DNA from 3 places in the Pseudoalteromonas sp. GCY genome. Region 1 is predicted to be linked to each of the others. Evidence: predicted binding sites of a transcription regulator. Region 1 holds the regulator's gene; each other region holds the start of a gene.
The links. Region 1 encodes LexA, which represses DNA repair genes until DNA is damaged. Its sites were predicted from a motif close to TACTGTATNNNNATACAGTA; they were not measured.
Positions count from the first base shown of each region.

Region 1 (4,257 bases):
GCCCCGTAGGTTGATGGCAAGCTGCACAATAAGCCATGTAAGTTTGTTCACCGACCTCCATTAACTCTTGTTTCGAAAGAGTTTGTTGGGCAACTGCTTGTGACTCGGCTTCTGCCTTTGCTTTTTCGGCTTTAGCATAGTTGAGCCAACTATCAAATTTATCAGGACTTACAGCCTCGACGACGACTGGCATAAAGCCGTGATCTTTGCCACATAATTCCGCACACTGCCCCCTATAAATTCCCTCATCGTTTACCTTAGTCCATGCCTCATTTATAAAGCCCGGATTGGCATCCTTCTTCACCGCAAAATCGGGCACCCACCAAGAATGGATGACATCATCTGAGGTCATCAAAAAGCGAACTTTCCTATCGGTGGGAATGACTAAATGCTTATCGACTTCAAGCAGGTAATTTTCATTTTTTTCTTTAAGGTCACTAATTTCATCTTTCGGAGTAGAGAGTAAAGAATAGAACTCAACATCATGCCCCATGTACTCATAGTGCCATTTCCACTGAGAGCCTGTGACCTTAATGGTCAGATCAGCTTTACTCGTATCTTCCATAGCAATAAGCGTTTTTGTAGCTGGTATTGCCATACCAATGAGTATCAGGAAGGGAATAGCAGTCCAAAGTATTTCCACTTTGGTGCTTTCATGAAATTGCGCTGCAACAACGCCTTTTGACTTTCTGTGTTTTATAAGCGCCCAAAACATAATCCCAAATACAATCACTCCAATGACGCAACATATTAGAAATATGGTCATGTGAAGCTCATACACTTGATGACTAATGTCTGTAACGCCTTGCCTCATATTGTAAGCGCTGTTAGCAAGTGAGGGCATGGCGATTAGCACTGCGATGAATGCTACAACTAATCGACAAATTTTCATTTGACGTCTCCTTCAAGACAACTCGTAGTTATCTTTTGTTATTATTGGATGACTGTCATATTGTCTATTTGTACATAGACTTACTGCACGACTATTAACCAATTAGTCAAAAAACAAACAAATTGCAAGATTTTTGAGAAGACTGACTTTAGAATCAAAACAGGGATTATAGAAGGTAAAACGAAGAATGATGAAAAATAGTGTATAAAGATCAGAAAACTAAAAATATTACTAAATGATTAAAGTCACTATAATCATCTTACTTTCACACAGTTAGAAAAGTTAATTATTACTTTCTAAACAAAATATAGTTAAAGCAAGCGCAACTTTATATTTAACGCTACGCTCGCTCTCATAAACTACATCCAGTCAGCGCTTCTAATCACACCTACAGCTAACCCTTCAATGGAGAAATTTTGATGCTCTAGATCCACTTCAATCGCTTTAAACTCTTCATTCTCAGCATGCAACAAAACTTTCTTTCCTTTCTTTTCAAAGCGTTTAACAGTCACGTCCTCTTCTACACGAGCTACTATCACTTGGCCATTTTCAGCCACCTGAGTGCTGTGAACCGCTAGCAGATCACCATCCATAATGCCAATATCCTTCATGCTCATACCATTAACTCTCAAAAGGTAATCAGCATTAGGTTTAAAAAAGCTCGCATCTACATTACAGTGACTTTCTACATGTTGCTCTGCCAGAATAGGCTCACCAGCAGCAACACGGCCGATAATAGGTAAACCAAGTTGCTCTGATTCATCCTCTACAAGTCGAATCCCACGGCTTGCACCAGGGACCATTTCAATAACTCCCTTTTTCGCAAGCGCCTTAAGATGTTCTTCCGCTGCATTTGCACTCTTAAAACCCAAAGCATCAGCTATTTCAGCACGAGTTGGAGGCATGCCAGTATCTTTTATGAATACTTTTATTAATTCAAAGATTTGTTCTTGTCGTTTTGTTAGAGGACGCATTAACTGGTGTTCCATACAGTGGTTTATTTACTGTAAGTATATACAGCTCAAAAAAAATCGCAAATGTTTCTTTATTCGACATATTTTAAGTGTATTTGCTGATAGCATTAATTAAGCAGTATTAAACAAGAAGCGAAGTCCGTGCCTCAGAGCACAACCTGCGACTCTATGCAATAAGAAATAGATTATTAAGATTTAGGGCTGATAAACCGCCTCCCACCATGTTGCACTATGCTGATACGGTGGTGGGAGCGAGTTTACCTCGCGAGATTTTCTATATCCCAAACAGCAAAAAAACCATCACATTGCTGAAACGGGTTTTGATGTACATGTTTTTTTGCTGGAACTTCATTGCAACCCATCAGCGGGTAAACCATCTCCTACCGTGTTGTACTGTGCTGATACTGTGGTGGGAGTGGGAGCGAGTTTACCTCGCGAGGTTTTTAAATCACAAACAGCAAAAAACCCGTCGCATTGCTGCAACGGGTTTCTCTTATTTGGCCCTGGCGATGTTCTACTTTCACATGGGTAATCCACACTATCATCGACGCTGTTTTGTTTCACTTCTGAGTTCGGCATGGGGTCAGGTGGGTCCAAAACGCTATAGTCACCAGGAAATTCTGTTCATCAATGAAGTCTCCCTCATCAATGTAAATCCGGAAAAAGCTTATTAAATTCTTTTGTCTACTTTAGTCTATTAACTTCTGTCGCTTATAAACCACTTTGGCGTTGTATGGTTAAGCCTCACGGGTAATTAGTACGAGTTAGCTTAATGCCTCACAGCACTTCCACATCTCGCCTATCAACGTTGTAGTCTTCAACGGCCCTTCAGTTGACTCTAAGTCAAAGTGAGAACTCATCTCGAGGCCTGCTTCCCGCTTAGATGCTTTCAGCGGTTATCAGTTCCGAACGTAGCTACCGGGCAATGCAATTGGCATCACAACCCGAACACCAGCGGTTCGTCCACTCCGGTCCTCTCGTACTAGGAGCAGCCCCTCTCAATTCTCAAACGCCCACGGCAGATAGGGACCGAACTGTCTCACGACGTTCTAAACCCAGCTCGCGTACCACTTTAAATGGCGAACAGCCATACCCTTGGGACCGACTTCAGCCCCAGGATGTGATGAGCCGACATCGAGGTGCCAAACACCGCCGTCGATATGAACTCTTGGGCGGTATCAGCCTGTTATCCCCGGAGTACCTTTTATCCGTTGAGCGATGGCCCTTCCATTCAGAACCACCGGATCACTATGACCTACTTTCGTACCTGCTCGACGTGTCTGTCTCGCAGTTAAGCTTGCTTCTACCATTACACTAACCGTACGATGTCCGACCGTACTTAGCAAACCTTCGTGCTCCTCCGTTACTCTTTGGGAGGAGACCGCCCCAGTCAAACTACCCACCAGGCACTGTCCTCAACCCCGATTCAGGGGCCTAAGTTAGAACATCAACACTACAAGGGTGGTATTTCAAGGTCGGCTCCACAGAAACTAGCGTCTCTGCTTCAAAGCCTCCCACCTATCCTACACATGTAGGGTCAATGTTCAGTGCCAAGCTGTAGTAAAGGTTCACGGGGTCTTTCCGTCTAGCCGCGGGTACACAGCATCTTCACTGCGATTTCAATTTCACTGAGTCTCGGGTGGAGACAGCGTGGCCATGGTTACACCATTCGTGCAGGTCGGAACTTACCCGACAAGGAATTTCGCTACCTTAGGACCGTTATAGTTACGGCCGCCGTTTACCGGGGCTTCGATCAAGAGCTTCGCCTAAGCTAACCCCATCAATTAACCTTCCGGCACCGGGCAGGTGTCACACCGTATACGTCATCTTACGATTTTGCACAGTGCTGTGTTTTTAATAAACAGTCCCAGCCACCTGGTCACTGCGGCTCTCGTTTGCTTACAGAGCAAGTCCTTCACAAACAAGAGCGTACCTTCTCCCGAAGTTACGGTACAATTTTGCCTAGTTCCTTCACCCGAGTTCTCTCAAGCGCCTTAGTATTCTCTACCTGACCACCTGTGTCGGTTTAGGGTACGATTCAGTATGAACTGAAGCTTAGAGGCTTTTCCTGGAAGTAGGGCATCAACAACTTCACCACCTTAGTGGCTCGTCTCGACTCTCAGCCTTGGCAACCCGGATTTTCCTAAGTCACCAGCCTACAGCCTTTCACATGGACAACCAACGCCATGCTTGCCTAGCCTGCTCCGTCCCCCCATCGCATTCATACCGAGTACGGGAATATTAACCCGTTTCCCATCGACTACGCTCTTCAGCCTCGCCTTAGGGGTCGACTCACCCTACCCTGATTAACATGGGATAGGAACCCTTGGTCTTCCGGCGGAGGAGTTTTTCACTCCTCTTGTCGTTACTCATGTCAGCATTCGCACTTCT
Region 1 covers NZ_CP068023.1:3,875,027-3,879,283, forward strand. The annotation lists gene coxB (cytochrome c oxidase subunit II) at 1-892, opposite strand, end outside; gene lexA (transcriptional repressor LexA) at 1,252-1,866, opposite strand; rRNA gene rrf (5S ribosomal RNA) at 2,368-2,481, opposite strand; rRNA gene JJQ94_RS22885 (23S ribosomal RNA) at 2,600-4,257, opposite strand, start outside.

Region 2 (4,257 bases), 1.3 Mb from region 1:
GAATTCATATTGTGTGGTGAGAAGTGATTAGTCGTAAGAGCAAACTGGACTGACAGGAATTTTATGCGCTCTATATACTGCGGAAAACTAAATAAGAGCCATGTAGATCAGGAAGTTGAACTATGTGGTTGGATCAATAAACGTCGTGACCTTGGCGGCCTAATCTTTGTCGATTTAAGAGATAGAGAAGGGCTTGTGCAAGTGGTATTCGATCCTGAAGTAGAAGGCTTAATGGATAAAGCGAATACGTTGCGCCAAGAGTTCTGTGTTCAGATCAAAGGTGTTGTCCGTGCGCGTCCTGAAAGCCAAGTTAACAAAGACATGGCAACGGGTGAAGTTGAGATCTTAGGTACTGGCTTAACCATTATCAACCGTTCAGAACCATTACCGCTTGACTTTAATCAGCAAAACTCTGAAGAGCGTCGTCTTAAGTACCGTTATTTAGACCTACGTCGTCTAGAAATGAGCGATCGCATTAAGATGCGTGCTAAAGCGAGCAGCTTCGTGCGTCGTTTCTTAGATGAAAATGCATTCTTAGACATTGAAACGCCAGTACTAACTAAAGCGACACCTGAAGGTGCACGCGACTATCTAGTACCAAGTCGTGTTCACAAAGGCAGTTTCTATGCGCTACCGCAGTCGCCGCAGCTATTTAAGCAGCTACTAATGATGTCTGGTTTTGACCGCTACTATCAAATCGTAAAATGTTTCCGTGATGAAGACTTACGTGCCGATCGCCAGCCTGAGTTTACTCAGATAGATATCGAAACGTCATTTATGAGCTCAGATCAAGTTCGTGGCGTGACAGAAAAAATGATCCGTGAAATGTGGCAGTCTTTCCTAGACGTTGATTTGGGTGAGTTCCCTGTGATGCCATACAGCGAAGCGATGAGCAAATATGGTTCGGATAAACCAGACCTACGTAACCCGCTTGAGCTTATCGACGTTGCAGACATCGTAAAAGATGTTGAATTTAAAGTACTAAGCGGCCCTGCTAACGACGAAAAAGGTCGTGTTGCAGTACTGTCAGTACCTGGTGGCGCACAACTTTCACGTAAGCAAATCGATGAATACACTAAGTTTGTAGGTATTTACGGTGCGAAAGGCCTTGCCTGGATGAAAGTGAACGACCGTGATGCTGGTATCGAAGGCGTACAGTCGCCAATCGCTAAGTTCTTGAATGAAGAAGTGATCAATGCACTGCTTGAGCGCACAGGCGCAAACACAGGTGACATTATTCTATTCGGCGCAGACAAGCGTAATACAGTAAACGAAGCGATGGGCGCGCTACGTCTTAAGATTGGTCTCGATTTAGAAATCACTGATCTTACCAAGTGGGCACCACTTTGGGTTGTTGACTTCCCGATGTTCGAAGAAGACGACGAAGGTAACCTACACGCGGTACATCACCCGTTTACTGCGCCTAAGGGCGTAAGTGCTGCAGACCTTGAAGCAAATCCAGCAGGTACACTTTCTGATGCATACGATATGGTACTTAACGGCTACGAAGTCGGTGGCGGTTCGGTTCGTATTCACAACAACGAAATGCAACAGGCAGCGTTCAGGATCTTAGGCATTGAAGAGTCTGAGCAGCAAGAGAAGTTTGGTTTCTTACTCGATGCTCTGAAGTATGGCACGCCTCCGCACGCAGGTTTGGCATTCGGTCTTGACCGTTTGGTGATGCTACTGTGTGGCACTGACAACATCCGTGACGTTATTGCGTTCCCGAAAACAACGCAAGCGTCGTGCTTGATGACGGATGCGCCAAGCCCAGCAAACCCAGATGCGCTAAAAGAGCTTGCTATCTCAATAGAAAAGCAGCTAGCAGAGCAAGGTGAAGGCGAGTAAGTTCGTCAACCTGATGTAAAAGAGGCGACTTAGGTCGCCTTTTTTGATCAGATGAACTAGCTTATAACTGGTAATCTATACAGTATTTTGGCATTATAACCAAAAAACCAAGAGACGATGCGTTTGGCTGTCATTTTAGGAATTGATCCGGGGTCAAGATTTACAGGCTATGGTGTGATTGCTCACCAAGGTGCAAAGTTCCAATATCTAGGGAGCGGTTGCATTAAAGTTGGTGAACATGACTTTCCCACTCGATTAAAAATGATCTATCAAGGGATCACACAGCTCATAGAGCAGTTTTCGCCGAGCGACTTTGCGATTGAGCAAGTGTTTGTTGCGCATAATCCAAGTTCAGCCTTAAAACTTGGTCAAGCGCGAGGTGCGGCCATTGTTGCCGCGACCATGCAGTCAGTGGTTGTGAGTGAATATTCGGCAAGGCAAGTTAAACAAGCCGTTGCGGGTACCGGTGGTGCAGACAAAGCCCAAGTACAGGAAATGGTAAAGCGCATATTAAAATTGCCTGGTACACCCCAAGCTGATGCAGCAGATGCGTTGGCGGTGGCGATTTGTCACGCGCACTCAAGGCAAAACTTAATAAAAATGGCAGGCGCAGCGCGTAAAACCGTAAGAGGAAGGTTGAGATAACCATGATAGGAAAATTAAGCGGAACACTGTTAGAAAAGCAGCCACCAGAGATATTAATTGATGTTGCAGGTGTAGGTTATGAAGTACAAATGCCTATGACTTGTTTTTATGAATTACCGAGCGTGGGCGAGCCGGTTTCAGTATTTACTCACTTTGTGGTACGTGAAGATGCGCAGTTATTGTTTGGTTTTAATACCAAGATCGCACGTGCATTGTTTAGAACGTTAATTAAAGCGAACGGAGTCGGTCCAAAGCTCGGACTTGCAATTTTATCGGGCATGTCTGCAGAGCAATTTGTTAGCTGCGTGAATCATGGCGATGCAACGACTTTGGTTAAGATCCCTGGAGTTGGTAAAAAGACCGCTGAGCGCCTAGTGCTTGAAATGAAAGATAAGCTAAAAGACTTTGGCAATGACTTACTCACACCGTTTAGCGATGCCGCTATACTTGCGCCGCAAGAGCATCCTACGGTAAGTGATACCCCTGCAGATGAAGCGATTGCAGCCTTAATGGCATTAGGGTATAAACAAGTTCAAGCACAAAAAGCGGTAAAAGCCGTAAACAGAGAAGGCATGACGACCGAGAGTATCATTAAAGACGCTCTTAAATCGATGATGTAACTATGATTGAAGCAGATAGATTAATTGAACCTGAGATCCAAGGTAATGAAGATTTAGTTGATAGGGCGATTAGACCTAAATTACTAAATGATTATACCGGTCAGCCGCATGTCAAAAAGCAGATGGAAATTTTTATAGCGGCAGCGCGGTCAAGACAGGAAGCCTTAGATCACTTGCTGATATTTGGTCCGCCGGGTTTAGGTAAAACCACGCTTGCGAACATTGTCGCAAACGAGCTTGAGGTGAATATAAAAACCACCTCGGGACCTGTGCTTGAAAAAGCAGGGGATTTAGCCGCATTGCTCACTAACCTTGAAGAAGGGGATGTGCTATTTATTGATGAGATCCATCGTTTAAGTCCTCAGGTGGAAGAAATTCTTTATCCCGCGATGGAAGACTACCAATTGGACATCATGATTGGTGAAGGCCCAGCAGCACGTTCGATTAAACTGGATTTACCGCCTTTTACTTTGGTTGGCGCAACGACACGTGCCGGTTCGTTAACCTCACCATTAAGGGATCGTTTTGGTATTGTGCAGCGCTTGGAGTTTTACTCGGTTGCGGACTTATCTTCGATTGTGACTCGCTCAGCGTATCATTTAAATCTAGAGATCAGCGAGTCGGGCGCAACCGAAGTGGCGCGTCGAGCGCGCGGTACACCACGAATAGCAAACCGTTTACTGCGCAGGGTAAGAGACTTTGCTGAAGTGAAGGGCGATGGCTCTATCACTGAAGAGATTGCACACTTAGCGCTGGATATGGTCGATGTTGATAAATGTGGCTTCGATTATATGGACCGCAAATATCTGCTGGCAATCATAGAAAAGTTTACCGGTGGCCCGGTTGGTCTGGATAACCTTGCTGCGGCAATTGGAGAAGAAAAAGAAACCATCGAAGATGTGATAGAACCATTTTTGATCCAACAAGGCTTTATTCAACGCACGCCAAGAGGACGTATTGTCTCTGACAAAGCCTATATGCATTTTGAGCTAAGCAAGCCAGAATAATCCAAGCAGGGTAACGAACACCTTTATTCTTCATAGCCGAGTATTCACTCGGCTATTTCATTTCTACACTTGCGTATTGCAAATTACGTGTGCATAAATCCATCATTTTGTATCAGCTCAATTCAAGCAAGATTCAT
Region 2 covers NZ_CP068023.1:2,595,770-2,600,026, reverse strand. The annotation lists gene aspS (aspartate--tRNA ligase) at 64-1,848, shown strand; gene ruvC (crossover junction endodeoxyribonuclease RuvC) at 1,972-2,493, shown strand; gene ruvA (Holliday junction branch migration protein RuvA) at 2,496-3,113, shown strand; gene ruvB (Holliday junction branch migration DNA helicase RuvB) at 3,116-4,120, shown strand.
Region 2: the regulator LexA is predicted to act here: its motif matches at 1,914-1,933, upstream of ruvC (crossover junction endodeoxyribonuclease RuvC).

Region 3 (4,257 bases), 1.0 Mb from region 1:
AAGCTTAGAGATAGCTCTAAGTGCCGACTCGCTATTGCTAATCATTTTCTCAGGGATCTCGCTTATCACACGATTCTGTCGAATGGCTGTCAACGTATGCTGTAGCGCAAGTCTAGACGAACAGTGCATAAGCACTCCACCAACAGCGCAGACAGGTATTTGGTAAGCTTTTGACAGCTTTACACAATGGGTAAAGTAATGTACATCTTCTGCACTCAAGTTACGTCGGTAGCCAATCCATATTCTATTTTGGTGATATTTACACAGCCATTGCAATGATTGAACATCTTGACTGTTACCCTTTGGCAACCACAACAATAAGACATGCTTAAGCGACATAATATCCCATTCACTAAGCTGATATTGTCCCTTCTCCGCTCGCTGGCGAGCATTACTGATCACTCGACATAACTCTGTATAAGCGAGCTGGCAAGGACAAAGAGCAACCAATTCAATATTGTTGTACTTCAGCAAACTCCCAACTATCAGTTTTATCTTGAGTTTATGATCACGAATATAAGCATGAGCACGTACAATTCCAGCCAAAGAGCATTCGTCAGTAATGGCTATTGCGCTATAACCTAAAAAATCTGCTTGTTTGACCAACTCTTCTGGTCGCGATGCGCCAGTCAAAAATGAAAAGTTGCTCTGGCAAAAAAGCTCGGCATAAGACATTAGCTAAATACTCCATGAATATACCAATGGTTATTTTGCTCTCGAAATACCCATAACCGCTGCGCTTGTTCATTTTGTACAATAAAATAATCTCGCTGGACTGGCTCACCGTCCCACCACCCTGAAGCGATACGCTCTGGACCAGAAATAATATTGACTCTTTCACATAAAGGCTGTGGCTTCGGAAATAGGATGGTAGGTCTTAATTTACTCTTGAGTGTCGTGAAATGTGGCTCGTGGCTATAAGTGCTGGCCTTTTCAGGACGAGGATCGCCTGTAAGTTGTAAACCTTGCACTGCCTGCTCACCGAGCTTAGCACATAGAATAGCGCGCAGCCCTTGCGCTGACATCGCACTTTGCTGCGTTGAGAAGAGATCTTTTATTGTGGCATGCTGCGTTTCAAAAGCCTCAGCTTTGAGTGAAACACTTTGTACGGGTGCATCTAAGGTTATGGATTCTAGCTTGAGATTTAACAAGCGCTGCCAATTTGCCGCCTTATATTCAGGCTCCGCGCTGTTTAATGTGATCTCTAAAGCCTCTTTATCTCGAAGCGCTAAGGTAAAATAAAGCGTTCGAGTTACTAAGTTACGTTGCTGTAAGAATAATGCTAAACGCGATAGCAAATGCTCGATTGGCTTTTCTAACCAAGCCATTACTTCGACTTCGTAAAGTAAAGGTGCAGTAAGCTCAAAGGTTTCCGCAGGTTGGTAATAGTTAAGGGTTTCCTTTAGTTTTCCAAACAAGCAGCCTACATAATGTACGAGTTCAGTATCAAAACGTTTAGCCAGCTCACTGAGTGCAAACTGCTCTAACTGCGCCACATTTTTAACTCCGGTGCGAGCAAGCAGCTCAATCACCCGACTATCTAGACTTGTACGTGTTAGTCCAATTTTTCCCAAGTAATAACGCTTTTGGCACGGCGTTAACATAAGCACATTGCAATGCTCTCGCGCTAAGAGCTTAGCCATTATTGTGGACTCACCCATGCCGTAAGAATAACTCTTGCCAAGCTGCGCTAATTGTCCAGATATTACTTGCCAGTAACTTAGCAAATCATGATAGAGCGACAGCATAGAATCGACTTTAAGCACAAGGCCATTAGGTTCATCGATTACAATATCTGCACTTACTTGATAAAGCATATTGGCAATTTCTAATAGCTGTTGTCTTTCTAGAAGGTCGTCGTAGGGCAAAACATGAAGCTGTGTACACAATGCACAAGCAGTCCCAAGGCCCATTCCTATTTTTATACCTCGCTGCTGCGCTGCATCATTTAGCTGCACTATCTGGTTTTTGCGGCCATCAATAATAACAACGGGTGTAACAAAATCACCGGAAACCGTTTGCTTTGTCATTCCCTCTAGTTGCAGCATAGGAAAATAGAGATATAACCACATAACTAGCTCGTTAAACGCCGCTCATAGCCCGAAAATGCAACTATATTATCGCTAACATGAGGTAGATTTGGCTTTTCAAGCTCTGGCCAATAGTCGGGATTCTCTAGTTTAAGACTGCGATGTGCAAAGTGTCCCTTGTGCTTCTTTACTATCATATCCAAGCCGCTGCGCTGTGCTTGTAATGCCACTGAAAGTGTAAATGGTAAAGTCTGGGCGTACTGCGCTTGATACAAAGCAAATAACCTACAACCTCCCGCCTGTGCACCTAACTGCAAACGCTTTACAGCAGCAATAGAAAGCGCTTCGTGCCAAAGTACAAGCGCACTACACGCACCACTTTTTACACATTGTTCCGCAGCCCACAGTGCTTCTTTTTCACTTGGTGGCTGCAATATCATAAATTCACTCAGGTCTAACGATAAATAATGCAATGCCGCGGCATGTATTTGTCCTGGTGGATTAATTAATACCTTCAAACGGTTATCATCCACAAAATGGGGCAATATCAACCTTAACTCCCCTATTCCCATTGCAGTTTTTACACCAATCACACCTTGTTGCGGCCAACCGCCACACAGCACATCATCAAGTGCAGCAAAGCGAGTACTGACGACATTATGCTGCACGGCCTGTCCACGCCCACGCCAAAGCAAGTTTTTACGCTCAAGAAGATCTATATAATTCGCCATACATCACCAAATACTGTTTATATATACAGTATATTTAAATAAAGGCAGATCGCAAGTAGATCGCTAGAAAAGAGGCGAGTTAAAAATAACCATAGTTTGCGCTTTAAGTTAATCGTGTTTTGCTTAGGAGAAATGAGATCTACAAAGTGTATTTGTATAAAAGGCGACGAGAACTGAGACGTAAAACAATGAGTGTGGCGCGTAGATAATCGTCTTTTGACCTAGCTGAATGCTACCCACTTAGGCAACAGCTAACCAACTGAACTACCACTTTCTTTACACTAAGCTGAGAAACGACAAGCGATGCTTATTTTACTTGTAGTAGGGCTATATTTTTAATTTTGAATAGTACAGGAAACTTGCTTAGAAGAAAATGCAAACTGGCGGAGTGGACGGGACTCGAACCCGCGACCCCCGGCGTGACAGGCCGCTTTCTCTAAGGCAACAGCTAACCAACTGAACTACCACTTTCTTTACACTAAGCTGAGAAACGACAAGCGATGCTTATTTTACTTGTAGTAGGGCTATATTTTTAATTTTGAACAGTACAGGAAACTTGCTTAGAAGAAAATGCAAACTGGCGGAGTGGACGGGACTCGAACCCGCGCCCCCCGGTGTGACAGGCCGCTTTCTCTAAGGCAACAGCTAACCAACTGAACTACCACTTTCTTTACACTAAGCTGAAAAACGACAAAGCGATGCTTATTTTACTTGTAATAGGGCTATATTTTTAATTTTGAACAGTACAGGAAACTTGCTTAGAAGAAAATGCAAACTGGCGGAGTGGACGGGACTCGAACCCGCGACCCCCGGCGTGACAGGCCGGTATTCTAACCAACTGAACTACCACTCCGCAGTGATAGATTTGCAAGATATCTTAAATGGCGGAGTGGACGGGACTCGAACCCGCGACCCCCGGCGTGACAGGCCGGTATTCTAACCAACTGAACTACCACTCCGCAGAGATATCTTAATGACATTATTTTACTCGTTTTAGTGTTGGCGGAGTGGACGGGACTCGAACCCGCGACCCCCGGCGTGACAGGCCGGTATTCTAACCAACTGAACTACCACTCCAGCGAGTAAACAAGCTGTCATAAAGCTTGAATATAGTTATGCGATACATTGGCGGAGTGGACGGGACTCGAACCCGCGACCCCCGGCGTGACAGGCCGGTATTCTAACCAACTGAACTACCACTCCACTGAGTATTCGCATTTTTTGCTTCGAAGTGTTGGCGGAGTGGACGGGACTCGAACCCGCGACCCCCGGCGTGACAGGCCGGTATTCTAACCAACTGAACTACCACTCCATAAGAAGCAAATGCACGTTTGTAATAAGTATTGGCGGAGTGGACGGGACTCGAACCCGCGACCCCCGGCGTGACAGGCCGGTATTCTAACCAACTGAACTACCACTCCAGCGCGACTTATTGATACTACGAAGAAATTTGGCGGAGTGGACGGGACTCGAACCCGCGACCCCCGGCGTGACAG
Region 3 covers NZ_CP068023.1:2,859,669-2,863,925, forward strand. The annotation lists gene JJQ94_RS18115 (error-prone DNA polymerase) at 1-675, opposite strand, end outside; gene JJQ94_RS18120 (Y-family DNA polymerase) at 675-2,072, opposite strand; gene imuA (translesion DNA synthesis-associated protein ImuA) at 2,075-2,761, opposite strand; tRNA gene JJQ94_RS18130 (tRNA-Asp) at 3,538-3,614, opposite strand; tRNA gene JJQ94_RS18135 (tRNA-Asp) at 3,644-3,720, opposite strand; tRNA gene JJQ94_RS18140 (tRNA-Asp) at 3,762-3,838, opposite strand; tRNA gene JJQ94_RS18145 (tRNA-Asp) at 3,888-3,964, opposite strand; tRNA gene JJQ94_RS18150 (tRNA-Asp) at 3,997-4,073, opposite strand; tRNA gene JJQ94_RS18155 (tRNA-Asp) at 4,106-4,182, opposite strand; tRNA gene JJQ94_RS18160 (tRNA-Asp) at 4,213-4,257, opposite strand, start outside.
Region 3: the regulator LexA is predicted to act here: its motif matches at 2,773-2,792, upstream of imuA (translesion DNA synthesis-associated protein ImuA).